3 regions of the Arthrobacter sp. P1_B4 genome follow, and region 3 is predicted to be linked to each of the others. Evidence: predicted binding sites of a transcription regulator. Region 3 holds the regulator's gene; each other region holds the start of a gene.
The links. Region 3 encodes LexA, which represses DNA repair genes until DNA is damaged. Its sites were predicted from a motif close to TCGAACANNTGTTCGA; they were not measured.
Positions count from the first base shown of each region.

Region 1 (7,144 bases), on a different contig from region 3:
ATCTGGCGCATGGCCTATGTGCGCGGTCCGGAGGGGATTATCGTGTCCCTGGCCGAGCGGATCGGCTGACCCGCCAACTCCAAATCCGCTAGCACGCCTGCGCCTTGATATGTCAGGGCCCCGCCGAGTGCTGGCATGATGGGCGCATGAGCAGAGTCACATGCGATCTGACTATTTCCCTTGACGGATTCGTTGCGGGCCCAAACCAAAGCATGACGGAACCCCTGGGCCGGGGTGGAGAACTCCTCCACAGGTGGATGTTCGAAGAAGCCGAGTCCAACGCAGCCGAGCTCGAAGGCATCCTCGCCGCCGGCGCCTACATCATGGGCCGGAACATGTACGCCGGTCCAGGGGCATGGGATGAGCAGTGGCGGGGATGGTGGGGTGAGGAACCGCCGTATCACGCACCTGTGTTCGTTCTCACCCATCACCCCCGCGAGCCCTTGGAGATGGAGGGCGGCACAACGTTCAACTTCGTGGCCGATGGGATCGAGTCGGCTTTGGCCCAGGCGCGGAAGGCCGCTGGCGGCAAGGACGTGGCCATAGCCGGAGGAGCGCAGACCGCCCGACAGTTCCTTTCGGCGGGGCTGATCGACGAGCTGCGGCTCCACATTGCGCCCATAGTTTTGGGAGCGGGTGAGCGGCTGCTGGACGGCGTGACGGACCTCAAGCTTGAGCCGACGGACGTGAGCGGTTCCAGCCTCGTCACGCACGTGCGCTATCGGGTAATCCGCTGACAGGCCGACCCTTAGTCCTCGGAGGTCACTCGCCGGACGCTGGGGCGCCCGCGGCGCCGTCCAGAAGCATCGCTGACCTTGGATTGCCGAAGTTGAGCGTCCACCCCAGTCCGAACCGTCGCGGAACCATCAGCGAGTGGTCTTCGAGGTTGATGTAGACCAGGCCACCGCGCCAGTACTTGTCGTCGTCCCGGTGGGTCAGCACTGTGTCCTTCTCACCCTCATCGCGCTCGCGGTTGTTCCTGGCCAGGACCACGACTCCAACCACGACGGCGGCCGGGATCGGGAGCGGGACCACCAGTCCCGCCCACTGCCCACGGCGTGACCGTCCCGGTCCACATCAACTGCGACGAGCCCAGCATCCCCACGTCGATCATCGCGACCAGCCCGACGAGCGCTTTGACGCCCAGTGACATGCTTTGACGCCCAGTGACATGTACTGCCGGTACCAGCGCGCCGAGGCCAGCGGGCGCGCCGGGTCGACGTCGGGCCGGCTGTGGAAGGTGGCCGCCGCGAGACCCACTAGCAACCCGGTCACACCGGGTTGCACGAACACCTGAGAGAACGCGGAGTCCACCGACTTGGCTGCCAGCCGGTTGGGCGCGCCGTTCGCGCCCTGGTGGACCGCGAGCGCGTCGGGCATCGACGGGTAGCTGATCACGCCTGTTATGACCGTGCCGACGATGACGATCACTGCAGGGGCCGGCCAGAGCCAGGGAAACCGCGGAGGATCTGGCCTCAGGCCGGTGTCCACTGTGTTGCCTTGGCCCATAACTTCTTGAGAAAATGCCGCCCGTGAACAGAATCCTGATCTAGGTCTAGCCAGGCAGCTCACCTCGGTCGCGAGCGGGGCCAAGGTCTCCGTGGATTACTGCGCCTACACAGCTTGAAGGGGGCTCTCAATGGGTGATCGCACAGGCATCACCATCGACGAGGTCAAGATCCGCAGGGTGAACACCGACGCACTGTTCACCCAGGGATTCCTCTGCAAGCCTGACGGCGGATCGGACCAGCCATCAGCTGATGACATCGACGGCGCTATTACCGGAATCAGAATGCCGGAGCACCCCGATCAACGGTTCCATGCGGTTGAAGTGAGCAACCGCGAACCATCTGACTGCGATGCTTGACGGTATCCAGTGAAGAAACCCATCCCAATTCGGCTCAAATCAGCAACCGCAGGGAGGGCGCCTGCGCTCCGTCTGGGCGGCTTTGAGCGCGTCGGCGCGCCTGAAGAGTTCCGCCAGGGCTTTATCTGCCTGTTCGGCGCGCGACCCGGTACGGTGCACACCGCCGTCGATCGAGTGGTTAGGCTGGGTGGATGGCGACAGTTATTCTCGTGCGGCACGGCCGCACCACAGCCAATGCCACTGGACTGCTGGCCGGTCGGGCCGTCGGCGTCAGCCTGGATCAGATCGGGCGCGACCAGGCGGCTCTGACCGGAGACCGGCTCGCGGCCGTGCCCGTAGTCGGGGTGGTGTCGAGCCCTCTTGAGCGTTGTCAGCAGACCGCCCAGCTCATCCTCGATCGCCAGGCTGGCACGCCGTACGCGCCGGTCGATCTCGATCTCACCGAGTGCGATTACGGCCAGTGGCAGGGCCGCACCCTCAGTGATCTCGCGACCGAGGATTTGTGGCCGGTTGTGCAGTCGCAACCGTCCGCCGTCGTCTTTCCCGGCGGTGAATCCATGGCCGCGATGCAGGCTCGGTCGGTGGCAGCGATTCGACGCCACGATGCAGCCTTCGAAGCCGAGTACGGGCCACGGGCCGTGTGGGTGGCGGTGAGTCACGGTGACATCATCAAGTCAATCCTCGCCGACGCGCTCGGCATGCACCTTGACCTGTTCCAGCGTATTAACGTGGGCCCCGCCTCCGTATCGATCGTGCGCTACGGCGCTAGTCGGCCGAGCGTCTACGCGACCAACACCGACGCGGGTGACCTGTCGTGGCTGTCGAACGGCATCCACTCTGGCGATGCGCCGGTGGGCGGCGGTGCAGGGCAAAAGGCGCCATGAACCTCATGTGCCTAAAATACTGACATGCCTACACGTGTTCACGAGTTTGCCTGGCCTGATCGAATCGTCGTCGGCACCATTGGCCTTCCAGGGGCGCGCACGTTCTACCTGCAGGTGCGCGCAGGGACGCAGATCGTGAGTATTGCCCTGGAGAAGCAGCAGTCGGCTCTGCTCGCGGAGAAGATCGACGAAATTCTCGACCAGCTCATCACCGTCGAGGGCAACCCCTTCAGCGTTCCCACGAGCACTCCCATTGAACTTGTCGACAATGACCAGCTCGAGGCCGTTCAGGAGCAGTTTCGCACCGGCGCCATGAGCTTAGGTTGGGACCCAACCACGGCCCAGGTCGTAATAGAGGCCTACCCCATCGCCGATGTCGATGCTGATGACAACGACGAACCGCTTGATGAGGGCGGCGCTAACGAGTCCGAAATGCTGCTGGTGCGAATGCCGGTCGGCACCGCCCGCGCATTCGCCAAGCGCACCCGTGAGATCGTGGGCGCCGGGCGTCCGACGTGCCCGCTCTGCGGTTACCCCATAGACGCCGACGGGCACATCTGCACCCTTCCCGAGGTCTGATGCCAGCGCCGGACCTAGTGGCCGCCGAGCTGACGCTCACCGGCCGCATCACGACGGCTTCAAACGCTACATTTCTGGGCAGCATCGGCGACGTGGTGGTCGTCTATAAGCCGATAGCAGGCGAAAGTCCGCTGTGGGATTTTCCCCACGGCACCCTGGCTCACCGGGAGGTGGCCGCCTACCTGGTCTCGCAGGTCTTAGGCTGGGACGTCGTGCCGCACACCTGGCTGCGCGATGGTCCTTTGGGCGAAGGAATGGTGCAGCTCTGGCAGGAGCAAGACCCCGCCCGATGCGCCGTGAACCTGGTCGCGACGGACCAGGTGCCGGAGACGGGCTGGAAACATGTTCTCGAGGGACGGGATGAGAACGGACGGATGGTCGCCCTCGTTCACGAAGACTCGCCAGCGCTCAGACGCATGGCGGTGTTCGACATGGTCGTCAACAACGCCGACCGCAAAGGCGACCACATTCTTGCCATGACGGACGGACACCGGCACGGCGTGGACCATGGGCTCACCTTTCACCGTGACCACAAGCTGCGCACGGTGCTGTGGGGATGGCTGGGAGACGCGCTGACCGCCGAGGAACGCGACGGCATCGATCGTGTCAGCGAAGGACTGCACGGTGGGCTGGGCCGGAACCTGGCGGACTTGCTCAGCGCCGAAGAAATCGCATCGCTCGCCGCGCGCTGCGCACGGTTGCGCTTGGCAGGGCGGTTTCCGGCTCCGAGCGGTGAGATGCCGGCGGTGCCCTGGCCGCTGTTCTAACGGAGCAACTGTCACCAAGAACTCGCTGCCCAAACGCCGATAGCAGCGCCTACGCTCAACCAAGCCCGCAGGCCCCATCTTCCGCAAACGACGCGGCGAGCGTCCCATAAGCAGCACCCCTTCAGTCAGTTGTTGCGATGTTGAGGAGAAACCGCGCTGCTTACGCAGCCGAGGGATATGGGCAGAGTCCAACTTTTGTCGGTACGTCCGGCTACACTGAATGTATCGAACATAWATTCGAATAAGGGTGTGTTGTGGGCGTTGTTGTCGGTCCCCGCGTGATAGATGCGGGCATGTCGTTGCTGTCGGTGCTGATCTCTCCGGTCCCCGTCGCGGCCGGGTACCCCTCGCCGGCCCAGGACTACTTTGATGGGCGGATTGACCTGAACGAGCATCTGATCAAGGACATCACCAGCACGTACGTCGTGCGGGTCTCCGGAGACTCGATGGAACGCGCCGGCATCAGCGACGGGGATGAACTGATCGTCAACCGGGCCCTGGAACCCAAGGACGGGTCCGTAGTCATAGCCGTCCTGGACGGAGAATTGACCATCAAGCGGCTGCGAATCACGGCCGCCGGCGTCGTGCTGCAGGCGGAGAATCCGTCCTACCCGGACATCCGGGTTCCGTCCATGTCGGATCTGGTCATCTGGGGCGTCGCGACCCGCTGCCTGCACCATGTTTGAGGCACACCATGTCTAAGCCCTCCCCGATGCGGCGGATGCCGCAGATCGCGCACGTGGATGTGAACTGCTTCTACGCCTCGGCCGAGCGGGCATTCGACCCGTCCCTCGAAGGCCGGCCCGTCGTCGTCCTGTCCAACAACGACGGGTGCGCCGTCACCCGGTCCCCGGAAGCCAAGGCTCTCGGGATCGGCCTCGGTGAACCATGGTTCAAACTCGCCCCGCGGGCCAAGGAGTGGGGACTTGTTGCCCTCTCGAGCAACTACGAGCTCTACGGGGACATCAGTGCCCGGGTGATGGAACTGCTGGGCCGCTACAGCGCTTGGTTGGAGGTTTACAGCATCGACGAGGCCTTCCTGGGCGTCAAAGGCGCGCCGGAGGACCTGCTGATCCTGGGCCAGACCATGAAGGCAGCCGTGCGGCGCAACGTCGGGGTTCCGGTCTGCGTCGGGATCGCCGGAACCAAGACCCTGGCGAAACTCGCCAACAAATGGGCCAAGCACAACCCGGCCTTCGACGGGGTCTGCCACTGGGACTCCGTGCCCGCCGGGGACCGGGAAGCGCTGATGGGCCGGCTGTCCGTGATCGAAATCTGGGGCGTCGCGACGCGGCTGACCAAACGCCTCAACGCTTTAGGGCTCCGGTCCATCCTTGACCTGTCCCGGGCCGACCCGGTGATGATCCGGGACCGTTTCTCCGTGGTCGTGATGCGCACCGTCCTGGAACTGCAGGGGACCCCGTGCATCCCGATGGAAGAAGAACGGATCGGCCGGGACCAGCTCATCTTCTCGCGCTCCTTCGCCACCCCCATCACCACCGCCGCCGGCATGCGGCAGGTCCTGTCCGTCTACGGCCAGCAGGCTTCAGCACGGCTGGCCAAACACGGCCTCCAGGCCAAGGTCCTCACCGCCTTCGCCGGCACCTCGCACTTCAACCCGAACGACACCTCCTACCCCTCGGTGTGCGTGCCGCTGCCAATGCCCACCGCCGATCCCGTCCTACTCACCCGGGCCGCCCACGCCCTCCTGCCCCACATCCAGGAAGGCATCAAATACGCCCGGGCGGGCATCATGGTCACCGACCTGCGGCCCACCGGCAACCAGGCACCGCTGGCCCTGTTCCAGAACCCGCACGAGGAACGCCACATCGGAACCCTCCTGGAAGATGTGACCCGCCGATACGGGCGCGGCTCCATCGGCCTCGGCCACGCCGGCATTCGGGGCGGCCCGGACTGGACCATGAAACGGGACATGCTCTCCCCCCGCTACACCACCCATTGGGACGAACTCCCCCTCGTCAAAGCCGCCTAACGCCACCACACCCCGCAGCACCGCACCACGAAAGACCACCCCATGACCCTCAGCACCGAAAACCCCACACGAACCCTTGACCTTCAAGTCCGGCTCGACCCGGCAGGCAAGCCCCTTGCCATCCGGCACGACGGACGGATCTGGCTTGTCGATCCGGCCACCGAATCCCGGCACTGGATCGGCGGTGACGCCGGGCGGGGCACCCGATGCACGGCCGCCGCTGGCGGCGCCAACCCGGCCGGTATCGAATACTGGCGTGTCGAGGCCCGCCTGGGGTCGAATTCAGCGCTGCACACCTTCACGCTGCGCCGGAATCCACGCTCCGTCCAGTGGCTTCTGGACGACATCAGCGATGGCGGCTAGGCAACGGTGACACTGAACCGTCAGCCGATCAATGACCAGACCTGGGCGGGGATCAGGGCAGAATTCACGCTGCCCGCCCTGGAACAGGTCCGCCGCCGACTCGCCGAACTGATGGACGACCCCGACCCTGTAGTGCAGCAGCTCGTCCGCGTCTTCATCGACGACGGCACGTTCTGCCCGGGATTCCAATTCGTCGCCGGCGGCCACCTCCACCCGACCGTCGTCGGACTATTCCAGCGCGCCATAGAACTGAAGGTTCCGCACAACTACTTCGCGGTCTGGATGGTTACACCCTGCCGGGAACTCGGCGGGTCCCGCCCCGTTGACCATCTGAAAAGCGGCGGCGCTCCCCTGTTTCGCGCGCTGGAATCCCACCGCTGGCAGTAGAGCCGGCCCGCGAACCGACGTCCAACGGTTCCGCTGATCAGTCCGGCCCGGGGATGTATCGAGTCACACCCGGGAATCGCGGCTGCCCTGCCGTTGGTAGTGTTTAGCCCACTGTCCCTTTCCGCCCGACACTTGAGGTGCGAACCATGATCCCGACGACTCCCACTCCGGGCACTGTCCTTCTTGCCGGCGCCACCGGCGATCTCGGCGGGCGTATCCTGCAGAATTTGGTCGCCCTGGGGGCCACCGTTCGGGTCCTGACACGGCCAGGAACCAGCACGGAGCGCATTGCGCAGCTCCGCGC
Region 1 covers NZ_JBFTZW010000116.1:243-7,386, forward strand. Annotated here, with positions in the region: partial or broken gene AC1D1W_RS18935 (VOC family protein) at 1-69, shown strand, start outside; gene AC1D1W_RS18940 (dihydrofolate reductase family protein) at 147-737, shown strand; gene AC1D1W_RS18945 (DUF5808 domain-containing protein) at 763-1,035, opposite strand; gene AC1D1W_RS18950 (DUF1648 domain-containing protein) at 1,111-1,431, opposite strand; gene AC1D1W_RS18955 (hypothetical protein) at 1,640-1,867, shown strand; gene AC1D1W_RS18960 (MSMEG_4193 family putative phosphomutase) at 2,059-2,751, shown strand; gene AC1D1W_RS18965 (DUF3090 domain-containing protein) at 2,776-3,330, shown strand; gene AC1D1W_RS18970 (SCO1664 family protein) at 3,330-4,097, shown strand; gene AC1D1W_RS18975 (LexA family protein) at 4,352-4,783, shown strand; gene AC1D1W_RS18980 (Y-family DNA polymerase) at 4,792-6,090, shown strand; gene AC1D1W_RS18985 (hypothetical protein) at 6,133-6,453, shown strand; gene AC1D1W_RS18990 (hypothetical protein) at 6,460-6,840, shown strand; partial or broken gene AC1D1W_RS18995 (NmrA family NAD(P)-binding protein) at 6,987-7,144, shown strand, end outside.
Region 1: AC1D1W_RS18975 (LexA family protein) is a predicted target of LexA. The motif match lies at 4,323-4,338, and genes of this name have one in related genera.

Region 2 (7,144 bases), on a different contig from region 3:
CCGCTGTGGTTTTCGTAGCCGAGGATGCTGCCGAATTCGGGGGAGGAGACCGCGACGTTGCCGATCAGGCGCTCGTCGGTGCCGTGGGTTTCCACGTCCAGGATGCCGATGCCCGGAAGGACGGACCCGAGCCGGGTCTTGAAGAATTTTCCGAACAGCTGGTACAGCCCGCAGATCACGAGCATCGGGGTGCCGTCGTCGGCCATCTGCTTCAGGGTGGACTCGCGCGAGAGGAGGTCGTCCTGGATGACGAGCTGTCCGCTGTCCTGTCCGCCGCCACCGACGATCAGGTCCACGTCCGCAGGGAACGGGTCACCAACGTTGTACTCGAGCAGTTCCGGCGTGTAGCCGTGCCAGCGCAGGCGCTGCGCGAGGACCAGGGCGTTGCCCCAGTCGCCGTAAATGTTCATGTCCCGCGGGTAGAGCTGCAGGACCCGGATGGTTCCCTTGCTGGGAGCCGCGGAATCTTCGGGCGGAAGTTCGTGCCCAAAGGACAGCTCGTGCGGGGTTTCGGGGGAACCGGGGGTCATGAGACCACCTCCACTGTGGTGATTTTGGACAGCTCGCGGCGGATGGCCAGCATGGCCGTGTAGGTGCAGAAGATCCTCTTCGGCTTGCCTTCGCCGCCGCGGATGAAGGCTGCCAGTGCCGGCGCAATCTCCGTGTCGACGGCGCCGATCGCGACGTCGTCGTACTGCAGCCGCAGCGCCATGTCATACGCGCGCGAGCCCGTGAGCTGGTCCACGCCGCTGTCGCGGAGCGTGTCGAATTCGACGTCCCACAGCCAGGACATGTCCCGGCCGTCTGCGTAGCTGTCGTTGATCGCGATCATCGTGGCGTACCCGGCGGCGGGGAACGACTTGAGGCCGAGCCGGAAACCGCTGGGGTTCTTGACCAGGACCAGTTCCAGCGGCAGGCCATCGACCACGAGGCTTTCGCCGCGGCCGAACGCCGGCGCCACCTTGGACAGCGCCGTGAGCAGGCCGGCCTGGTCGGTCCCGGTGCCGCGGGCGCCGGAGACGCCGCGGGCCAGGGTCAGCGCGGCGGCGGCATTGAAGATGTTGTAGACGCCGCGCAGTTTCATCCCCGTGGTGACCGTCGCGCCGTCATACTCGAAATCGGCATCGTCGGCGCCCACGCGGCGCAACACGACGTCGGCGGCGGGCCGGGCGGGGGCGGCCGGCACCGGGCTGCCCGGGGCGGCGCGCATGTCGTCGTCGTTGGGGAAGGTGCTCAGCAGGGAATCGTCGAGGCCGAAGTAGAGCACCTCCGGCTCGTCCAGGGTCTGGGCGATCCGGGCGACGCGCGGGTCTTCCCGGTTCAGGACCACGGTCCCGGTGGTCTTGGACGCGATGTGCTGGAGCAGTTCGGCGGTCTTGTCGATCTCGCCGAACCGGTCCAGCTGGTCGCGGAGGACGTTGAGCAGGAGGCTGTACCGCGGCGGGACCTTGTTGACGAAGTGGACGGCATGCGCCTCATCCAGTTCCAGGACCGCGACGTCGGCATCGAGCCGGCCCCGCCAGTCGACCTCGCCCAGGAGGGCCGCGGCCACGCCCCGGGTGAAGTTGCTGCCGGTGCGGTTGGTGAAGACTTTCAATCCCTGGCTCTCGAGCAGTTCCACGACCATCTTTGTGGTGGTGGTCTTCCCGTTCGTGCCACTGACGACGGCGACCCCCAGCGGCAGCGTGGACAGCGTCCGCCGCATGAAATCGGGGTCGATTTTTTCGACCACAAGCCCGGGGAGGGCCGAGCCTCCGCCCCTGAGCCGGGAGACCCGGCGGACGAACTTGCCGAGCGGAACGCTGAAGTAAAGCATGCTCTGTAATATATCCCAGCAGCGGCATGGAACCCGGACGCCCGCGGCCGCTGCATGCGTCTTCCATGCGTACCGTGCCGCGCAGAGCATTATGCTGTGGGGATGACCACCCCCTCTATTTCCCTTGAATCCCGCGTGGGAACGGGGCTCCGGATCGGCGTCCTGGCGCTGCAGGGCGATTTCCGGGAGCATCTGCATGCCGTGGAAGCCGCCGGTGCCGCCGGCGTCGGGATCCGGCGTCCCGCCGAACTCGACGGCCTGGACGGGCTCATCATCCCCGGCGGCGAATCGACCACGATCGACAAGCTATCCCGGATCTTCGGGCTCCGGGGTCCGCTGCGCGAACGCATCCAGGCCGGCCTGCCCGTCTACGGCTCGTGCGCCGGGATGATCCTGCTGGCGGACGAGATCGCGGACCCGGCGAAGGACCTCGCCGGAAACCCGCAGCAGACGTTCGGCGGACTCGACATCACCGTGCGCCGCAACGCCTTCGGCCGGCAGCGCGAGTCCTTCGAGACGGACCTGGACTTCAGGGGGCTCGGGTTCAGCGACACCGGCTCCGGCGTGGCTCCCGTCCATGCCGTGTTCATCCGAGGCCCATGGGTGGAGCGCGTGGGTCCAGGGGTGGAGGTCCTGGCGCAGGCGGAACCCGCGGACCCGGAGCATGCCTCGCATGCCGCTGTACTGGACGGGACGGCTAGAATTGTTGCAGTGCGTTCCGGCAAGCTGCTGGCCACCTCCTTCCACCCGGAAGTGACGGGGGAGAAGCGCGTGCATGAACTGTTTATTCGAATGATCAGAGGAGAAGCGTAAAGCATGTCAGGCCACTCCAAATGGGCGACGACCAAGCATAAGAAGGCCATCCTTGACAGCCGCCGGGCCAAGTCGTTCGCCAAGCTGATCAAGAACATCGAAGTCGCCGCGCGCATGGGCGGCCCCGACCTCTCCGGCAACCCCAGCCTGGAACTGGCCGTCACCAAGGCGAAAAAGACGTCGGTGCCCGCTGACAATATCGACCGCGCCATCAAGCGCGGCGCCGGGCTCACCGGCGAGGTCGTCGATTACACCGAAATCATGTACGAGTGCCGCGGCCCGCAGGGTTCCGCGCTGCTGATCGAGTGCCTAACGGACAACAAGAACCGTGCCGCCTCCGAGGTCCGGCTCGCCATCTCCCGCAACGGCGGCACGATCGCCGATCCCGGCTCCGTCAGCTACCTCTTCTCCCGCAAGGGCGTCGTCTCGCTGCCGAAGAACGGCCTGACCGAGGACGACGTCCTGATGGCCGTGCTTGATGCCGGGGCCGAGGAAGTCAAGGACAACGGCGACAGCTTCGAGATCCACTCCGAGCCGACCGACCTCCAGGCCATTCGCGATGCCCTCACGGAAGCCGGAATTGAGTACGACACCGACGAGGCCGAGTTTGTGCCGTCCATGCAGGTGCCGCTGGACCTTGATGCCGCCAAGAAGTTCATGAAGCTGGTGGACGCCCTGGAAGAGCTCGACGACGTCCAGAACGTGTACAGCAACGCCGACCTCAGCGACGACGTGCAGGCCGCACTGGAAGCCGAGTGACCCGCTCACCCAAACGTGACTTTGGGGCCCGGTCTTGACGGCCCAACCGTGACGCTGCGCGTGTTGGGGGTTGACCCGGGCCTCACCCGTTGCGGGATCGGCGTTGTCGACGTCGAGCGGAACCGGCGGGCCACTTTGGTGGCCTTCGGCGTTGTGGGCACCTCTCCCGAGGAGAGCCTGGACCAGCGGCTGCTGGTCATCGCCACGTCCATCGACGAGTGGCTGGACCGCTACGAACCCCAGGTGCTCGCCGTGGAGCGGGTCTTTTCCCAGCTCAACGTCAGCACGGTCATGGGGGTGGCGCAGGCCTCCGGGGTGGTCATTGCGGCCGCCGCGCGCCGTGGCATCCCGGTGGCGCTGCACACCCCGTCCGAGGTCAAGGCAGCCGTGACGGGAAGCGGGACCTCGAACAAGGATGCGGTCACCAAGCTGGTGACCAAGATCCTCCGGCTGAACGCGCCTCCGCGCCCGGCCGACGCCGCCGACGCCCTTGCGTTGGCCATCACCCACGCTTGGCGGTCCGGCGGCGGCACTTCCACCAAGGATGCAGTGACGACTGGGCCGGGCAGCCAGTCCCTCACTCCGGCGCAGCGGGCGTGGGCGGACGCGGAGGCAAAAGCGCGCCGTGCGCGCTGAATGTCCGGCTGTGACGCAGCGGGGCTTGGTAGGGTATTCGTAGATATGTTCGGATAGTCGGCGTGCCCGGCTGTACGTTCTTTCATCACCCAGTTGTAGACGCCAGTTAGACCAGGAGCCCGGCCTTGATCAGTTTTCTTCGCGGAACCGTTGCGCATGTTGGCCTGTCCTCCGCCGTGATCGACCTCAACGGCGCCGGCATGAGCGTCAACGCCACACCCCAGACCCTCAGCGGCCTTCGGGTGGGTGAGGAGGGAAAGCTGTTCACGTCCCTGATCGTGCGGGAAGACTCGCTGACCCTGTTCGGCTTCGCCAGCGATGACGAACGCGAGGTGTTTGATGTGCTCCTCAGCGTCAGCGGCGTCGGTCCCCGCCTCGCCCTGGCGGTGCTGGCCGTCCACGAGCCCGAAGCCATCCGGGTGGCCGCCCACTCCGGCGACGGCAAGGCCTTCACGAAGGTCCCCGGCATCGGACCGAAGGTGGCTGGCCGGATCGTGCTCGAACTCGCCGGCAAGCTTGTGCCGCACGGCACCGCCGGCGCGCCTGTCGCGGCCGTGTCCGCGGAATCCGTCTGGAAGCCGCAGGTGGTGGCCGCGATGACCAGCCTGGGCTGGTCCGAAAAGGATGCCACGGCCAGCATCGACAAGTCCCTGGCCGATTCCCCGGACCTCGCGGCGAACGGCAATGTAGCGGAGATTCTCCGCGCGACGCTGCGCTGGCTGGGCCAGGACGGCGCCCGCGCCGGGAACCGGGTAGGCGCGCGTGGCTGAGCCGTCGATCGTCGCCGGGGGAGAGGAACCGGAGGAGCGGGTCATCGAAGCCGCCCTGCGGCCCAAGAACCTGCACGACTTCGTGGGCCAGCACCGGGTCCGCAAGCAGCTCTCCCTCGTGTTGGAGGCCTCGCGCATGCGTGGGCGCAGCGCGGACCACGTGCTGCTCTCGGGCCCTCCCGGCCTGGGCAAGACCACGCTGTCCATGATCATCGCCGCCGAAATGAACGTCCCGCTGCGGATCAGCAGCGGCCCGGCCATCCAGCACGCGGGCGACCTTGCGGCCATCCTGTCCTCGCTCTCGGAGGGCGAGGTCCTGTTCCTGGATGAAATCCACCGCATGTCCCGGCCGGCCGAGGAAATGCTGTACATGGCGATGGAAGATTTCCGCGTCGATATCGTCGTCGGCAAGGGCGCCGGCGCCACGGCCATTCCGCTGGAGCTGCCGCCCTTCACCCTGGTCGGCGCCACCACGCGGGCCGGCCTCCTTCCCGGCCCGCTGCGGGACCGGTTCGGTTTCACCGGCCACCTCGAGTTTTACTCCGTTGAGGAGCTGGAACTGGTCCTGCGCCGCTCCGCCGGCCTGCTGGACCTGAAGGTCAACTCCGCCGGGTTCAGCGAGATTGCCGGCCGGTCCCGGGGCACGCCACGCATCGCCAACCGGCTCCTGCGCCGCGTCCGGGACTGGGCGCTCGTGCATGGCATCGAGCAAATCGACTCGCGGGCGGCCTCCGCGGCCCTGGACATGTACGAGGTGGACAAGCGGGGCCTGGACCGGCTGGACCGTGCCGTTCTCGAGGCCCTCATCACCAAGTTCGGCGGCGGGCCGGTAGGCCTGTCCACGCTCGCGATCGCCGTCGGCGAGGAAACGGAGACCGTGGAAACGGTCGCCGAGCCCTATCTGGTGCGTGAAGGACTCCTGGGCCGGACGCCGCGCGGCAGGATAGCCCTGGCGCCGGCATGGACACACCTGGGCTTCGCCATTCCGGCCGGTGCCTTCGGCCAGGACCCGCTGGAACTGTTCCAGGCCGACGAGCTGGGCGAGAGCCCGATCGGCGGGTCCGGCGGGGATCCCGGCGAAGAAACCGATCCTCAGTGGATCCGAAACAGCCGCTAGCACCGTTCTTTCAGCTTTTCCCTTTAGACTGGTATGACGCTCGGCACGTCCGGGTTTTGTTTCCGTGGGCGGAGAGCAGGTAGCCGCCGGCGGTCTGGGGGACGGTCTCGCTGCCAGTTTGCTGCGCAGACCCCTGCCCGCGCCGTCAGGAACAAACGGACGTTGCTGAAAAACAGCTATGCAAGTAAAGAACGGAACTTTCCCCTTGGATCTAATGACAATTCTCCTGTTCGTGATGCTTGGCGTGTTCGTCTTCATGATGTTCCGCCGCAACAAGAAAACGCAGCAGCAGCAGGCGCAGCTCCAGTCGAAGTTCGGCCCCGGCGTCGAGGTCATGACGAGCTTCGGGTTGTTTGGCCGGATCATCGACATCGATGAGGCCGAGAACAAGGTCACGCTGGAGCTCTCCCCGGGGAACACCGCCACCGTGCACCGCCAGGCCGTCACCAAAATTGTGGAGCCGGTTGTCGCCGCCGAGGAGCCCACGGTCGTTCCCGACGACGCGTCCTCGCTGACCACCGAGAAGCTGGGTGCTGAGGGGACCGACGCCAGCGCCCCCGTCCACGATGCGCCGCGCACCGAAACGCCCGAGGAAACCCTGCGCCGCCTCAACGATGAAGGCAAAAAAGACAGCTAGTCTGCCTACCTGAGCTATCCCGCGAAGCAACGGTTGCGGGTATCCGTCGGCGGGGCCCAGAGCCCGCGCCGGCGGATCCGCCGTAAATAATAGAAAGATCGACAATGGCACGAACTGGCCCCAAAAACTCAGCCATCAGGATGCTGGTCTGGCTTGGCGTAATCATCGCCGCCATGACGGCTGTACTGGCGGGCGGCACGATGGCCGGCCAGGCGGGCTGGGCTCCAAAGCTCGCACTGGACCTTGAAGGTGGCACCCAGATGATCCTGGCGCCCAAGGTTGAGGGCGGTTCGGGTATCACCGAAGACCAGCTCAACCAGGCCGTGGCGATCATTCGCCAGCGCGTGGACGGCTCGGGCGTCGCGGAAGCGGAAATTAGCACGCAGTCCGGCCGCAACGTCGTCGTCAGCCTCCCAGGAACCCCTGCCAAGGAAACCCGTGCGCTGATCCAGGCTTCCGCCGACATGAACTTCCGCCCGGTCATCCAGACCGGCCCCGGCGCAGCAGTCCCCGCCGCCTCCAGGACCCCGGATGCCCAGCTGCCGAAGCCGACAGCCGCGCCCGCCAACAGCAGCGACGAGAACTGGATTACCCCC
Region 2 covers NZ_JBFTZW010000024.1:5,174-12,317, forward strand. Annotated here, with positions in the region: gene AC1D1W_RS10635 (type 1 glutamine amidotransferase) at 1-530, opposite strand, end outside; gene AC1D1W_RS10640 (MurT ligase domain-containing protein) at 527-1,816, opposite strand; gene pdxT (pyridoxal 5'-phosphate synthase glutaminase subunit PdxT) at 1,919-2,629, shown strand; gene AC1D1W_RS10650 (YebC/PmpR family DNA-binding transcriptional regulator) at 2,633-3,388, shown strand; gene ruvC (crossover junction endodeoxyribonuclease RuvC) at 3,437-4,024, shown strand; gene ruvA (Holliday junction branch migration protein RuvA) at 4,150-4,794, shown strand; gene ruvB (Holliday junction branch migration DNA helicase RuvB) at 4,787-5,911, shown strand; gene yajC (preprotein translocase subunit YajC) at 6,126-6,548, shown strand; gene secD (protein translocase subunit SecD) at 6,653-7,144, shown strand, end outside.
Region 2: ruvA (Holliday junction branch migration protein RuvA) is a predicted target of LexA. The motif match lies at 4,062-4,077, and genes of this name have one in related genera.

Region 3 (7,144 bases):
TCCAGGCCGGCACCGGCACCGGCAAGTCGCTGGCCTACCTGATTCCGCTGATCGCGCATTCGCTGACCAGCAACAAACCCACCCTGGTCTCCACCGCCACCTTGGCGCTGCAGACGCAGATTGTGGGCCGGGACCTGCCCAGGCTGCTCAAGACCATCACGCCCGCCCTGGAGAGGCCCGTCAAGGTCGCCCTGGTCAAGGGCCGGTCCAACTACGTCTGCCGGCACAAACTCGAGGGCGGCTTCCCGTCCGAAGAACCTTCCGAGGGACAGTTGTTTTCCCTTGGCGAGGACACGTCCGTGCCGCATTTCGCCGCCGCACTTGGCGGGCCGTCCTCCCAGCTGGGCAAGGAAGTCGTCCGCCTGCGCGAATGGGCCGAGGAGACCACCACGGGGGACCGCGACGAGCTCATGCCGGGCGTCACGGACCGGGCCTGGCGCCAGGTCTCGGTCACCTCCATGGAGTGCCTCGGCGCGCAGAAATGCCCGCTCGCGGCCGAATGCTTCAGCGAACTGGCACGGCAGAACGCCGCCGATGCCGACGTCGTGGTCACCAACCACGCCATGCTCGCCGTCAGTGCCTTCGAAGGCCTGGCGGTGCTGCCCGAGTACGACGTCGTCGTGGTGGATGAAGCACACGAACTTCAGGACCGCGTCACGGGCGCCGTCTCGGGCCAGCTCTCCGTGGCGATGGTGCACGCCGCCGCGTCCGGGGCCCGGAAGCACACGGGCATCACCGTGGATGCACTGAACAACGCCGCTGCCCACCTGGAGCTCGCCATCGACGGCGTCCCCAGCGGGCTGATGCCCAACGGCCTGAACAGCGGGCAGCTGGACTGCATCGACCAGCTGCGCGACGCATGCCGCGCCGCGCTGTCCGATTCCAAGGGGGACAGCTCCGTGTCGGCGGACGGCGGACGGCAGCTGGCCCGCTCGCGCCTCATGGTCATCCTGGAGCTCTGTGAACGCCTCCTGGCCGCGCGCGAAAACCGCGAAGTCGTGTGGTTCTCCCGCAACAGCAGCTTCGATCCGGCGCAGGGCTACTCGCAGCCGGACGAGAGCGCGCCGGCGTTGATCAATGTTGCCCCGCTGAGCGTCGCAGGGCGGTTGCGCGAGGGCCTGTTCGCAGACCACACCGTCATCCTGACCTCGGCCACACTGGCCATCGGCGCCGCCTTCGAACCCGCCGCCGGCGGCCTGGGCCTGGTTGGCAACGGCGCCCCGAGCTGGACCGGCGTCGACGTCGGCTCCCCGTTCGACTACCCGAAGCAGGGCATACTCTACGTCGCCCGGCACCTGCCCAAACCCGGCCGCGGAACGTCCCCCGAGGCTCTGGACGAACTCGAGAAGCTGATCCGCGCCTCCGGCGGAGGCGCCCTGTGCCTGTTCTCCTCGCGGCGCGCCGCAGAGGAAGCAGCCGAGGCCATGCGGCCCCGGCTGGGCCTCAGCATCCTGTGCCAGGGGGAGTCGACCATGACGGCGCTCGTGCGGCAGTTTGCCGACGAACCTGACACGTGTTTGTTCGGCACCATGTCCCTCTGGCAGGGCGTCGACGTCCCTGGCGTGTCCTGCCGGCTGGTGGTCATCGACCGGATTCCCTTCCCGCGGCCGGACGACCCGCTGATGACGGCACGTTCACGGGCCGTGGCCCAGGCCGGCGGCAATGGCTTCATGGCCGTCTCGGCCACGCACGCCGCCATCCGCCTCGCGCAGGGCGCCGGACGGCTGATCCGCTCGACCTCGGATAAGGGCGTGGTGGCAGTGCTGGATTCGCGGCTCTCCACGGAGCGTTACGGCGGCTTCCTGCGCGCCGCGCTGCCGCCGTTCTGGCCCACCACCGATTCATCGATAGCCATGGCAGCCCTGAAGCGCCTGGCGAAAGACTCCGCGAAAGCCTAAGTCCCAAACCGGGGCCGCCACCCTGCGCCGGAAATCCGCCGCGGGGTGGCCGCTCCGAACTGGCGGCATGGCCCGTGACGGCTAAGGGGAGCGCAGTTTAGAGGGAGCGCAGTACCGAGACGACCTTGCCCATGATGACGGCGTGGTCGCCCAGGATGGGCTCGTACTGGGTGTTTTGCGGCAACAGCCACGTGTGGCCGTCCCGCTGGCGGAAGGTCTTGACCGTGGCTTCGTCGTCCAGCAGGGCGGCAACGATGTCGCCGTTCACGGCATCGCCCTGGCGGCGGACAACCACCCAGTCGCCGTCGCAGATGGCGGCGTCGATCATCGAGTCGCCGGCCACTTTGAGCATGAAGAGTTCGCCATGGCCCACGAGCTGGCGGGGCAGCGGCATGACGTCCTCCACCACCTGGTCCGCGAGGATCGGCCCGCCGGCGGCGATGCGTCCGACGAACGGCACCATTGCCGTGTCGGTGGCGCTGGCCAGCTCAGTCACTGACAGGCCGCCGACGGCCCGCAGGCCGCTTGACTTCTCGACACCGGAAATCGGTGTGGTCCCCTCGTCCAGGGTCAGCGGCATGAGCACTTCCATGGCCCGCGGGCGCTTCGGATCACGCCGCAGATAGCCGAGCTTTTCGAGCTGGGAGAGCTGGTGGGTCACGCTCGAGAGGCTGGCGAGACCAACGGTGTCGCCGATTTCTCGCATGGACGGCGGATAGCCCTTGTCCGTGACGGACCGCTGGATGGTCTCCAGGATTTTCTTTTGCCGGACGGTGAGGCTCTTGGGCGCCCGGGCGGGCTGCGGGCTCCGTGGGGTGGCCCTGCCGCCGGTGGCTTGTGCTGCCATGTTCGCCAACGCCTTTCCGTTCCGCCCGGCTGCCGTGGCTGCTGTCACCGGGAACTTCCGGCCTGAAATGTCAGACCCTGCTGATCAACTACGAATGAATTCCCACGGGTAGTTCGAAAGTGGGAGTCCGAAAGTGGTTGTCCTGTCCCTCAAAAGTAGGCCAGCCGCAGACCTTTTTCAAACATTTGTTCTAGCGAGTCTCGACATCGTTCGTTAGTAAGTGCTAAAACAGAACTAGCAAGATTCGAATATGTGTTCGATTCCGACGATCTGGGTTCGCAAGCGATGTTCGGTTCTATGTTCGAAGGTTCGGCCGGTTGGCGGCGACTACGTGAGTACGCCGGGCGGCAACTTATGGTCCAGGAGGGCTTAGTTCATGTCAGTTTCAAGCGCGTTTGACGGCACCAACATTCAGGGCGTCACGACCCGCCACCGCGGTGTTGGTCCAGGTGGTGCAGTGGGTCGCCGCAACATCGGACACGGCAGCATCGGACACGGCAGCCTCGACCAAGGCGGCATTGGCCAGGGTGGTTCCCTTCACGGCAACGTGTACCCGCTCAACGCCAGGCGCCGCGGCGCCGCGGCGCCGCAGGCGCCGCAAGGGGCCGCCGCCGCGGTTTCCGGCGGCCGGACCAAGCAGCCGCCGCTGCGGCTAACCCGGCGCGGACGCTTCGTCTTCTTCGGTGTCCCGCTGATCCTGCTGGCGGCGTTTATCCTGTCGTTCAGCGGATTCCTCAACGCTCCCGCGAAAGCGGCAGATTCCGCAGACCAGCTCTCGGTGACGCCGACCGTATCCGTCACAGTCCAACCGGGGGAGTCCCTCTGGGCCATTGCCGGGTCGGTGGCTCCGGAGCGCGATCCCCGCGACGTCGTGGCCGACATCGTGGAGCTGAACAATCTGGACGCCGCGCGTGTGATGCCGGGCCAACAACTGTTCGTCCCGTCCAAGTAACCGCCCCCCGGTGCCGTCGCGGGCGTCACAGTTTCAGCGCCCGTCCCGCTACCACTTAAACTGGTCACGTGACTGACCAGCTTGAGCGCCTCAACCGACTGCCCCTCCGAGCCAATCTGCGTGGCCTGCGTCCGTATGGCGCGCCGCAGCTGGACGTCCCCATCCTGCTCAACGTCAACGAGAACACCCATGGGGTCCCGGCCGATGTCCGCGCAGCGATCACCGAGGCCGTGAGCGCCGCCGCTGCCGGGCTGAACCGCTATCCGGACCGCGAATTCACCGAATTGCGCGAAGCCCTCGCCGAATACCTTGGCCATGGGCTGGACGCGGAGAACATCTGGGCCGCGAACGGTTCCAACGAAGTCCTTCAGCAAATCCTCCAGGCCTTCGGCGGCCCCGGCCGGACGGCCCTCGGGTTCCCTCCCACGTATTCGATGTACCCGCTGCTGGCCTCCGGCACGGACACGGAGTACATCGTCGGGGCCCGCGCGTCAGACTATGGGCTCAGCGCGGAATCGGCGGCACAGCAGGTCCGCGAGCTTCAGCCCAACATCGTCTTCCTGTGCTCCCCAAACAACCCCACCGGTACCGGTCTGGGGCTCGATGTCGTCGAGGCCGTCTATGACGCCGGCGAGGCCAGCCAGACCATCGTGATCGTCGACGAGGCCTACCACGAGTTCGCCCACGACGGCACGCCCAGTGCCCTCGCCCTGCTGCCTGGCCGGGAGCGGCTCATCGTCTCGCGCACCATGAGCAAGGCCTTCGCCCTCGCGGGTGCGCGGCTCGGCTACATGGCCGCGGCACCGGAGGTCGCTGACGCCCTGCGCCTGGTCCGTCTCCCGTACCACCTTTCCGCCATCACCCAGGCTGCGGCCCTGGCTGCCCTGCACCACCGGGAGGCGCTCATGGCGGACGTCGAGGACATCAAGCGCCAGCGCGACCGGATCGTGTCGGAACTGACGCGGTTGGGCTTGACCCCGGCCGCGTCCGATTCCAACTACGTGTTCTTCGGCGGCCTCGAGAACCCCCATGAGGTTTGGCAGCGGATGCTGGACGCCGGTGTCCTCATCCGCGACGTCGGTATTCCGGGGCACCTGCGCGTCACGGCGGGCACTGAGACAGAAACCACAGCCTTCCTGGAGGCACTTGAACTTATCCTGGCCGGCTCCGCAAAGCCGCAGGCCTAGACTTGGTGGGGAGCCCGATCGTCCCCGCCAGATTGCCCAACACCCTGCCTTCTTCCAAAGGACACATCTACATGAGCACCACCGGATCCACCACCGCCGAGGGCCGGACCGCACGCATGGAACGGACCACCAGCGAGTCCTCGGTCCTGGTCGAGATCAACCTGGACGGCACCGGCGTTTCAGACATCAGCACGTCGGTCCCGTTCTACGACCACATGCTGACGGCCCTCAGCAAGCACTCCCTGATCGACATGACCGTCAAGGCCACCGGCGACACCCACATCGATGTCCACCACACTGTCGAGGACGTGGCCATCACTTTCGGCGAGGTTCTGCGGACCGCCCTGGGCAACAAGGCCGGGATCCGCCGTTTTGGCGAGGCGACCGTTCCCCTCGATGAGGCCCTCGCGCAAGCTGTCGTAGACGTCTCCGGCCGTCCCTACCTGGTCCACGCCGGCGAGCCGGCAGGCCAGGAATACCACCTGATCGGTGGCCACTTTACGGGCTCCCTGACCCGCCACGTTTTTGAGGCGATCACCCTTCACGCCGGGATCTGCCTGCACATGAACGTCACCGCCGGGCGCGACCCCCATCACATCGTCGAGGCCCAGTTCAAGGCCTTTGCCCGTGCCCTGCGCGCAGCCGTCGAGCCGGATCCCCGCGTCGAGGGCATCCCGTCGACAAAGGGTGCTTTGTGACCGGCCCGCTGCTCCGCGACGGGGCCATCATCGACCCCGCCGCCGCGACCAAGCCGGTCTCCCCGCAGGGAAAGCCCACCGTTACGGTGCTGGACTACGGCTCCGGGAATGTCCGGTCCGCCGTCCGCGCGCTGGAGCGGGCCGGCGCCGAAGTCATCCTCAGCTCCAAGGCTGAAGATGTACTCAATGCCGACGGCCTCGTCGTCCCCGGTGTCGGCGCCTTCGAAACCGTCATGCGCGAACTCAAGGCCGTTGACGCCATCCGGATGATCGGCCGCCGTGTCGCCGGAGGCCGCCCCGTGCTGGCCATCTGCGTCGGGCTCCAAGTGCTGTTCGAGGCCGGCGTCGAACACGGCACCGAAGCCGAGGGCATGGGGGAGTGGCCCGGCAAAGTGGAACTATTGCCTGCCGACGTCGTGCCCCATATGGGCTGGAACACCGTCGCCGTCCCCGAAGGGTCCAGGCTCTTCGCCGGGGTTGAGGACGAGCGGTTCTACTTCGTGCACTCCTACGGTGTCCAGAAGTGGGACTTCGACGTCATCCAGCCGCGGATGGCTGCGCCGCTGGTGACCTGGTCCGACCACGGTGCCCCGTTCATCGCGGCCGTGGAAAACGGCCCGCTGTGTGCCACCCAGTTCCACCCGGAGAAGTCCGGCGACGCCGGCGCCCGGCTGCTGCGCAACTGGGTCCAGGGCCTGCGCCCCGCAGCCCCGGACCGGACCCCAGCCCCGGAAGGGACCGCCTAGATGTGGTCTCTGGTGCTTATGGGCGTGGCCGGCCTGCTGGTTGGCGGCGGGATCTCCTTCCGCCAGCAGAAAAGTCCGCTCTGGGTGCAGATCGTTTTCTACATCCTCGCCGGCATGTCACTGCTGGCCGCCTACCTCCTGACCCTGCCGGCGTCCTGACCGCCCCCTCCCCACCACCATCCCCAAGCTGAGGACTCCACGATGACCACCGAAACCCCGCTGCCCGTACTCGAGCTCCTGCCCGCCGTCGACGTTGTCAACGGACAGGCCGTCCGGCTCGTACAGGGCGAAGCCGGCAGCGAGACGAGCTACGGCACCCCGCTGGAGGCCGCCCTCAACTGGCAGCAGCAGGGGGCTGAGTGGGTGCATCTGGTCGACCTGGACGCCGCGTTTGGTCGCGGTTCCAACGCCGAGCTTCTGCGCGAGGTCGTCGGCCGGCTCGATATCAAGGTGGAGCTCTCCGGCGGCCTGCGCGACGACGAATCCCTGGAGAAAGCCCTCGACCTCGGCGTCGCCCGCGTCAACCTGGGCACGGCGGCACTGGAGAACCCGGAATGGACGGCCCGGGTGATCGATCGCTTCGGCGACAAGATTGCCGTCGGCCTGGATGTCCGCGGCACCACCCTCGCCGGCCGGGGCTGGACCAAGGAAGGCGGGGACCTCTGGGACGTGCTCGGCCGCCTCGAGGACGCCGGCTGCGCCCGGTACGTCGTGACTGATGTGACCAAGGACGGCACGCTCCAGGGCCCCAACGTCGAACTCCTGCGCCAGATGGTCGAGAAAACGGGCAAGCCGGTGGTCGCCTCCGGCGGCATT
Region 3 covers NZ_JBFTZW010000014.1:49,253-56,396, reverse strand. Annotated here, with positions in the region: gene AC1D1W_RS08405 (ATP-dependent DNA helicase) at 1-1,898, shown strand, start outside; gene lexA (transcriptional repressor LexA) at 1,996-2,745, opposite strand; gene AC1D1W_RS08395 (LysM peptidoglycan-binding domain-containing protein) at 3,122-3,697, shown strand; gene AC1D1W_RS08390 (histidinol-phosphate transaminase) at 3,766-4,884, shown strand; gene hisB (imidazoleglycerol-phosphate dehydratase HisB) at 4,956-5,582, shown strand; gene hisH (imidazole glycerol phosphate synthase subunit HisH) at 5,579-6,328, shown strand; gene AC1D1W_RS08375 (hypothetical protein) at 6,329-6,487, shown strand; gene priA (bifunctional 1-(5-phosphoribosyl)-5-((5-phosphoribosylamino)methylideneamino)imidazole-4-carboxamide isomerase/phosphoribosylanthranilate isomerase PriA) at 6,530-7,144, shown strand, end outside.